2 regions of the Stenotrophomonas sp. SMYL41 genome follow, and region 1 is predicted to be linked to the other one. Evidence: riboswitches for the same ligand, from Rfam matches in the RefSeq annotation. Region 1 holds a riboswitch; the other holds the start of a gene.
The links. A riboswitch is a leader RNA that binds a small molecule or an ion and turns the genes downstream of it on or off. The one in region 1 is predicted to bind glycine.

Region 1 (4,410 bases):
GCCGCGGCCAACCTTGCCTGGACTGCCTGCAGCAAGGGCTGCCCGTACGCCGCCTGCCCGCGCGGCAACCAGACCAGCTCGGCCGTGGCCGGCGCCTTCAGGGGAACCGCATCACCGGCCTGCGCCACTTCCAGCAGGGCCAACGTACGCGGCGGATCCACCATGGCCGCCAGTTCCTCGAGAATGCCGGCCACGGCCGGCAGCGCGGTCTCGTCAGCCACCAGCAGCACCTGGCCAACGCCGGCCGGCGGCTTCCATTCCCAGCCCTCGCTGCTGTCGGCACAGTCGGCATCCGGGGCCAGCAGCACCACACGGTCGCCCGGCCGTGCATGCATGGCCCAGCGCGAGGCGGGGCCGGTCACGCCGTGGATGACGAAATCGACGTCGACCTCGCCCTGCTCGGCGCGCAGCTGGCGGATGGTGTAGGTGCGCATCGGCGGGCGCTGGTCGTCCGGCAGGGCCCGATAGCGTGGATACCAGTCCTCGCCGCTGGGGACCTGCGGCACCTCCTGGCCGGGCAAGGGGAAGAACACCTTGATGCGCTGGTCCGGGCCTTCGGTCTTCATCCGCGCCACGTCGGCACCGGTGAACACCATGCGGTCCAGGGAAGGGGAAAGAACGCGGCGCTCCTTCAGCGCCACCTCGAACAGGCGGTAGGTCTGCTGCGCAGCCATGGGGGTACCTCATGCAACGACAGTGGATCGGCTGGCTGTTGTGCACCCGTGCACCGGCTGGCTGGAGTACCCAGCCTAGTCCGGTGGTTTCCCGTCGCAAGTGCTGCGGGCGTCACGGCCCGCCCTACCCCTGCACGCTGCTCAGTGACCTGTGCTGGCCGCCTGCGCCGTGTGTTCGCGCTGGTGTTCCCAGTACCAGAACACGAAGCCGGCGCCGAAGAACGCCGCCTGGCCCAGCGCCAGGTGCAGCGGGCTGGCGCTGAGCAGCGGTGACACCACGCCGGCCACCACGGTGCTGATCATCAGCTGCACGAAGGCCTGCAGCGACGAGGCCAGGCCGCGCTGGTGCGGGTACATGTCCAGCACCGCCAGCGCCAGGATCGGGAAGATCAATGCCATGCCCATGCCGCCCAGGAAGATCGGCAGCACCGCCCACGGCAGCACGAACTGCGGCGCCAGCGCCACGTAGCCGACGTTCAGCACCACCGACAGCGCGCACAGGCCGAAACCGATGGCGACCTGGCGGGTGGGCGTGGTGTGCCCGGCCATGCGCCCGGACAGGAACGAGCCGGTGGTCATGCCGCCGATGGTGGGGATGAACAGCCAGGCGAAGCCGCCCTCGCCCAGATGCAGGTGCTGCATCACGAACACCGGCGCCGAGGCGATGTACAGGAAGATGCCGCCGAAACCGATGCTGCCGGCCAACGCCAGGCGCAGGAAGCGCGGGTTGAAACCGATGCGCACGTAATCACGCATCAGCACGCGCGGCGACAACGGCACCCGGGCCTCGACCGGGTGGGTTTCCGGCAGGTAGCGTGCGGTGGCTGCCAGCAGGACCAGTGCGAACACCACCAGGAACCAGAAGATCAGCGGCCAGCCAGCACCGCTGAGCAGGATCCAGCCGCCGATGATCGGCGCGATGGCCGGGGCGATGCCGAACAGCATCGACACCTGGCTCATCAGCCGCTGCGCGTCATGGCCGTGGTACAGGTCGCGGATCACCGCCCGGCCGACGATCATGCCGACGCCTGCAGACAGGCCCTGCAGCGCGCGGAACGCCAGCAGCGTGGTCAGGTCGGTGGACAGCGCACAGCCGACCGAGGCGCCGACGAAAATCACCAGGCCACCGAGGATCACCCGCTTGCGTCCCCAGGCGTCGGACAGAGGGCCATGCGCCAGGCTCATCAGGCCGTAGAACAGCAGGTACACGCTGATGGTCTGCTGCACCGCCACCTCGTCCACCGCCAGGCGCTGGGCCAGCTGCGGGAACGCCGGGAAGATGGTGTCGATCGAGAACGGGCCGAACATGGCCAGGCCGGCGAGCAGCAGGGCCATGCGGCGGGTGGAAGGAGCAACAGCGGCGGTCATGGGGAAGGCGTCCGGCAGGGCCATGCGCAGCACGCACGGCGGGCGCCGATCCCCTTCTGCAGGGACGGCGCCAGATGAATTCGGGTATCCGCCCATCATAGGTGGGGATTGCGCCTGATGCCATGCAGCGGTGCACAAAACGCACGGCCGGGCCATCGGCCATTCAGGCGCAACGGCCGGGCCCGGAGGCGGCTGGCGCGCCCGCAACGGGCTATAATCGGCGGGCAACACGGTGGGAGAAGCGGAACACCGCTGCCGAAGGCGCAACGCCCGTAATCGCTCAGGCCCGATACCACCCGTAACACAACTCTGGAGAGACCGGTTCGATCCGGCGCCGAAGGGGCACGAAGCTGCGGTCCGCCGCGCTTTTAAACTCTCAGGCAAAAGGACAGAGGGGCGCCCCGCAGACCGCCGACCGGCGGCTTGTGCCCGTGCGTGTGCCCTTTCCTGACGGATCCTTCGCCATGTCCCAGAACACCCCTTCCCTGCGTGAGCTCGAGCATCATTCCGCGTTCGTCGAGCGCCACATCGGCCCCAACGATGCCGAGATCGCGCAGATGCTCGACGTCGTCGGCCACGCGTCGCTGGATGCGATGACCGATGCCATCGTACCGGCCAAGATCAAGTCGCCGGCGCCGCTGGCACTGCCGGAGTCGATGACCGAAGTGCAGGCCCTGGCGAAGATCCGTGCGATCGCCGACAAGAACACCGTGCTGCGCAGTTTCATCGGCCAGGGCTACTACGGTACCCACACGCCGAACGTGATCCTGCGCAACATCCTGGAAAACCCGGCCTGGTACACCGCCTACACCCCGTACCAGGCGGAAATCTCGCAGGGCCGCATGGAAGCGCTGATCAACTTCCAGACCCTGTGCGCCGACCTCACCGGCATGGAAATCGCCAACGCCTCGCTGCTGGACGAAGCCACCGCCGCCGCTGAAGCGATGACCCTGGCCAAGCGTTCGGCCAAGTCGAAGTCGGACACCTTCTTCGTGCACGACGCCGTGCACCCGCAGACGCTGGAACTGCTGCGTACCCGCGCAGAACCCATGGGCATCGTGCTGCGCGTCGGCACCCCGGCCGAAGCGCTGGAAGCGGAAGCCTTCGGCCTGCTGCTGCAGTACCCGGATACCTTCGGCCAGGTCGGCGACTACAAGGCGCTGGTCGATGCCGTGCACGCGCGCGGCGGCCTGGTGGCCGTGGCCACCGACCTGCTGGCCCTGACCCTGCTGGCCGCCCCGGGCGAATGGGGCGCGGACATCGTGGTCGGAAACAGCCAGCGTTTCGGCGTGCCGTTCGGCTTCGGCGGCCCGCACGCCGCGTTCATGGCCTGCCGTGACGCCTACAAGCGCTCGATGCCGGGCCGCCTGATCGGCGTCTCGGTCGATGCCCAGGGCAACCCGGCCTACCGCCTGACCCTGCAGACCCGCGAGCAGCACATCCGCCGCGAGAAGGCCACGTCCAACATCTGCACCGCACAGGTGCTGCTGGCGGTGATGGCCTCGATGTACGCCGTTTACCACGGCCCGGACGCCCTGACCCGCATCGCCCGCCGCACCCATCGCCTGGCCTCGATCCTGGCCGCCGCGCTGCGCAACGCCGGCGTGCAGGTCGGCGGTGACTTCTTCGACACCCTGCATGTCACCGGCGTGCATGCCGATGAGATCCACGCCAAGGCCCGCGCCGCCGGCTACAACCTGCGCGCGATCGACAGCGACTCGGTCGGCATCAGCCTGGACGAGACCGCCACCCGCGCCGACGTGGTCGCGCTGGCTGCCGTGTTCGGTGCCCAGGCCGACGTCGACGCGCTGGATGCCAGCACCGCCGATGCACTGCCGGCCGGCCTGCTGCGCCAGTCCGCGTTCCTGACCCATCCGGTGTTCAACACCCACCACAGCGAGCACGAACTGCTGCGCTACCTGCGTTCGCTGGCCGACAAGGACCTGGCGATGGACCGCACGATGATCCCGCTGGGCTCGTGCACCATGAAGCTCAACGCCACCGCCGAGATGATCCCGGTGACCTGGCCGGAGTTCTCGCAGATCCACCCGCTGGTGCCGGCCGACCAGGCGCTGGGCTACAAGGAGCTGATCGACACGCTGGAAGCGATGCTGGTGGAATGCACCGGCTACGACGCGGTCAGCCTGCAGCCGAACTCCGGCGCGCAGGGCGAGTACGCCGGCCTGCTGGCGATCCGCGCCTACCACCGCTCGCGCGGCGAAGACCACCGCGACATCTGCCTGATCCCGGACTCGGCGCACGGCACCAACCCGGCCTCGGCGCAGATGTGCGGCATGAAGGTGGTGGTGACCAAGACCGATGCCAACGGCAACGTCGACGTGGAAGACATCCGCCTCAACGCCGAAAA
Region 2 (4,410 bases), on a different contig from region 1:
AAGCTGTGTTATCAATACAACCCATGAACGCAGCCGCCACCCGCTTTTACTGGTATTACTTTCCGAAGCCACTGGCGGAGGAAGGACTGCGCTCACCCTGAAGAAAGCTTCAGACGCATTCCCGAAAGCCGCCAGCGAACCTGGCGGCTTTTTTCATGCCGCCACGCTGGGGACCCCCAACGTTCCGGAGATCTCCCGCAATGCCCCCGCACACCGACGACCTGCGTATCCGCACCATCGAACCGCTGACACCGCCTGCCCAGCTGCTGGCGATGCTGCCCTGTGACGATGAAGCCTCCGACACCGTCAGCGCCTCGCGCGCGGCCCTGCACCAGATCCTGCATGGCCGTGACGACCGCCTGGCGGTGGTGGTGGGCCCGTGCTCGATCCACGACCCGAAGGCCGCCATCGAGTATGCCCAGCGCCTGAAGCCGCTACGTGACGCGCTGGCCGGCGAACTGGAAATCGTCATGCGCGTGTACTTCGAGAAGCCGCGCACCACGGTGGGCTGGAAGGGCCTGATCAACGATCCGGACCTGGACGGCAGCTTCAGGATCGACAAGGGCCTGCGCATCGCCCGTGGCCTGCTGCGCGACATCAACAAGCTCGGCCTGCCGGCCGGTGTCGAATTCCTCGATGTGATCTCGCCGCAGTACATCGCCGACCTGGTGGCGTGGGGCGCGATCGGTGCACGCACCACCGAAAGCCAGGTGCATCGCGAACTGGCTTCGGGGCTGTCATGCCCGGTCGGCTTCAAGAACGGCACCGATGGCAACGTGAAGATCGCCGCTGACGCGGTGGGGGCGGCGTCCAATCCGCACCACTTCCTGTCGGTCACCAAGCAGGGTGGCACCGCCATCGTATCGACCACCGGCAATCCGGATTGCCATGTAATCCTGCGTGGCGGCAAGCAGCCGAACTACGACGCAGGCAGCGTTGCCGACGCCTGCCAGGCGCTGGCCAAGGCCAAGCTGCCCACGCGCCTGATGATCGACGCCAGCCACGCCAACAGCCTGAAAAACCCGGAGAACCAGCCGAAGGTGATCGAGGACATCGCCGTTCAGCTGGAAGACGGCGAACAGCGCATCGTTGGCGTGATGATCGAGAGCCATCTGGTCGGTGGCCGCCAGGAACTGGTGGAAGGCCAGCCGCTGGTCTACGGGCAGAGCATCACCGATGGCTGCATCGACTGGGACACCACCGTGACGGTGCTGGAGCGACTGGCTGCGGCGGTGCGCGCCCGTCGCGACGTAGAGGTGTCCGAAGCCGCCTGAGTGCGGCACGTGTGTGGATGGCGGCCAGCGCCTGCGGGGGTGCGGCCGCGATCAGGGCCGGCCGGAGTTGGAGACCGGCCCATCTGCACCGGCGATGCGCCTGGCGCTGCGCACCAGCGACAGCGCCAGGTACATCGCCGGGGTGGTGCAGCAGATCCACGCCGTCGAACCCCGTGCTCGGCGAACGCGAACTTCAATGCACTTCGTCGTGGTACACGAACTTCGGCATTTCCCAGCGGTAGTGGATCGCCAGCAGGCGCAATGCGAAGCCGCCGCCCAGGCAGCACAGTATCGCGGTGGCATCGGCCACTCCCCAGTGCAGCAGCAACAGATAGGCCGCACCGGTCAGCAGCGCGATGATCGCGTACAACTCTTTCTGGAAGATCAGCGGCACCTCGTTGCAGAGGATGTCGCGCAGCACGCCACCGAACGCGCCGGTCAGCATGCCGGCAATCAGCACGATGGGCATGGCATGGCCAGCCTCGCGCGCAATCGAGCAGCCGATCAGGGTGAACGCGATCAGGCCCAGCCCGTCGAGTACCAGGAAGGTGCGGCGGAAGTGGTGCATCCAGCGTGCGATCCAGGTGGCGATCAGCGCCGCGCATACGGTGAAGCCCAGGTACTCGGGATGCTTCACCCAGCCCAGCGGGTAATGGCCAAGCAGGATGTCGCGCAGCGAGCCGCCACCGAGGGCAGTGACGCAGGCGATCATGACCACGCCGAACAGGTCCATGCGGCGGCGGCCGGCGGACAGTGCGCCGGTCATGGCTTCGGCGGAAATGGCGATCAGGTAGATGATGGACAGCAGCATGGGGACAGGCTCCGGGCGCGGTGGGGCCGGCCATGCGCCACTATCGCCACTGCCTGCGCAATGACGGGATGACGATGACCGGTGCCGCTCCCGCTGTCCTTTTGCCTGAGAGTTCAGCGGCGTAGGCCGCGTGCCCCTTCGGCGGATCGTCCCGGGCGTGCCCGGTGACCTCTCTCCAGCTCGGCGAGTCGAATGCATGGTTGGTGGGATTCCAGCCCACCGGCCTGAGCGATCATGGGAGCCTGCGCCTTCGGCGGGCGCCAGCGCGGCGCCTCTCTCCTGCATTCGGGCGCCAGTATATCCGCTGCAGTGCAGCACGGCATAATCCGGCCATGGCCCCGTCCCTCCGCCCGTGGTTCCTGTACCTGCTCGAATGCCGCGATGGCAGCTATTACGCCGGCATCAGCACCGACGTGGACGCGCGTTTCGCCGCCCACCAGGCCGGCAAGGGCGCGCGCTACACCCGGGCCCGGCCGCCGCTGCGGGTACTGGCCGTGCGCGAGTACCCGGACCGGGCCGGCGCCTCACGCGCCGAATGGCAGCTCAAGCAGCAGCCGCGCGAACGCAAGCTGGCCTGGCTGCAGGCACCTGCCGAGACGCTTCTGTAGATCTACGCCATGCGTGGATGGGCCTGCCCGGCCCATGCGATGATCGCCCCGCGCCCAGAGCTGGAGACCCGGATGTCCACGATCGCCCTGCTGTTCGCTCTCTCCGCAGCAACCAGCCCTGCCGCCGACCCGGTCACCCTCGCGGCCATCGAAGCCACCTGCCACGACTACGTCGATGGCCAGCTGGAGGCCGACCCGAAGCGTGTCGACCGTTCCCTGCACCCGGACCTGGCCAAGCGCGCGGTGCTCGGCGATACACCCGACGAACGCCTGGGCCTGCGCCGCATGTCGAAGGAAGAGCTGGTCTCGTTGACGAAGCAGGGCGCGCTGAAGACCCCGAAGGATCAATGGGACCGCCGCTGCACGGTGCTGGACGTGACCGGCAACGCGGCCTCGGTACGACTGGAAACCCCGTGGTTCGTCGACTACTTCCACATGGGGCGCTTCGACCAGCGCTGGGTCATCGTCAACGCGTTGTGGTACCCGAAACCGAAGGCGCCGTGAGCGATGCGTGCTGCGGGCAAGGCATGGCTCTCCGTCGTCGTGCTGGTCACCGGCATCGCACTGCTGCCTGGCCTGCTGTACCTGCTTGGACTGGCGCTGGTGGAAGGTCGACCGAACCCTGCCGACCGCACGCCCAGTGGTGTGGCCGCATGCAGCAGTGAACCGCGGGCGGGATACCAGACGATGAATCCCTGGCGCTTCGCCGCGCAGCTGTTCGATACGAACGCGAGGCAGAAGAAGGTGCCTGAAGTGGAGCGCGAGGCTTACTGGATTGCCCGACGCCACCTGTGGCGGCAGCCTCGGCACGGCATGCTGCGCTGGCATCTGAGCAGCACCGCGTTGACGATCTGGATCACCCGGCATTGGAGTACCGCACAGATTGCCGACACCGCGAGGAAGGAAGATTTCTGCCGGGCATGGTCGAGACGGCGGGTGCCGGGTGGCCCGATGAGGCAGCAGAGCCACGCCATGCGTGGCTGAGCTCCATGCGGCCTGCACAGACATGCATCCACGCATGGCGTGGATCTACTCCCAGGCAGAGCACCCCTATCCGTCTTCGGTCCTACCGCCTCGGCCGCCGGTCTTCCTGGTCATCACCGAAGATGATGCGCGCGCTGCGCTGGTAGCTCCAGTACGCCACGGCCCAGTTCAGCAGCACCACGATGCGGTTGCGGAAGCCGATCAGGAAGAACACGTGCGCGGCCAGCCAGAACCACCAGGCCAGGATGCCTGAAAGCTGCAGCCGGCCCAGGTGCACGATCGCGGCCATGCGACCGATGGTGGCGAGGTTGCCGTAGTCGGCGTACTTGAACGGCCCCGGTGCGGCTTTGCCATGCAGGCGCGCGCGGATCACCCCGGCCACGTACTTGCCCATCTGCTTGGCGGCAGGCGCCACGCCGGGTACCGGCTTGCCATTGGCCTGGTTCAGTGCGGCCAGGTCGCCGGCCACGAACAGCTCCGGGTGATCGGGCAGGGTCAGGTCCGGCTGCACCTGCACGCGGCCGGCGCGATCCAGTGGCACGTCCAGCGTGCGCGCCAGCGGTGACGCGGCCACGCCGGCGGCCCAGACCACGGTGCGGGCCGGCACGAACTGCTCACCGAGCTTGAAGCCCTGGCTGTCGATGTCGCTCACCGGGGTACCGGTCAGCACTTCCACGCCCAGCTTTTCCAGCTGCCGGCGCGCCTTCAGCGAAAGCACTTCCGGGAACGAGGA

Region 2: linked by a shared signal. The riboswitch ahead of V3B30_RS17625 (trimeric intracellular cation channel family protein) and the one ahead of gcvP (aminomethyl-transferring glycine dehydrogenase) in region 1 are both predicted to bind glycine.

The regions. Positions count from the first base shown of each region.
Region 1 covers NZ_JAWIRX010000016.1:2,909-7,318, forward strand. Annotated here, with positions in the region: gene V3B30_RS17035 (siderophore-interacting protein) at 1-674, opposite strand, end outside; gene V3B30_RS17040 (multidrug effflux MFS transporter) at 816-2,042, opposite strand; glycine riboswitch at 2,342-2,444, shown strand; gene gcvP (aminomethyl-transferring glycine dehydrogenase) at 2,507-4,410, shown strand, end outside.
Region 2 covers NZ_JAWIRX010000017.1:14,960-19,369, forward strand. Annotated here, with positions in the region: gene V3B30_RS17620 (3-deoxy-7-phosphoheptulonate synthase) at 201-1,274, shown strand; gene V3B30_RS17625 (trimeric intracellular cation channel family protein) at 1,468-2,085, opposite strand; glycine riboswitch at 2,171-2,274, opposite strand; glycine riboswitch at 2,288-2,377, opposite strand; gene V3B30_RS17630 (GIY-YIG nuclease family protein) at 2,418-2,693, shown strand; gene V3B30_RS17635 (nuclear transport factor 2 family protein) at 2,766-3,197, shown strand; gene V3B30_RS17640 (hypothetical protein) at 3,201-3,677, shown strand; gene V3B30_RS17645 (NAD(P)/FAD-dependent oxidoreductase) at 3,760-4,410, opposite strand, start outside.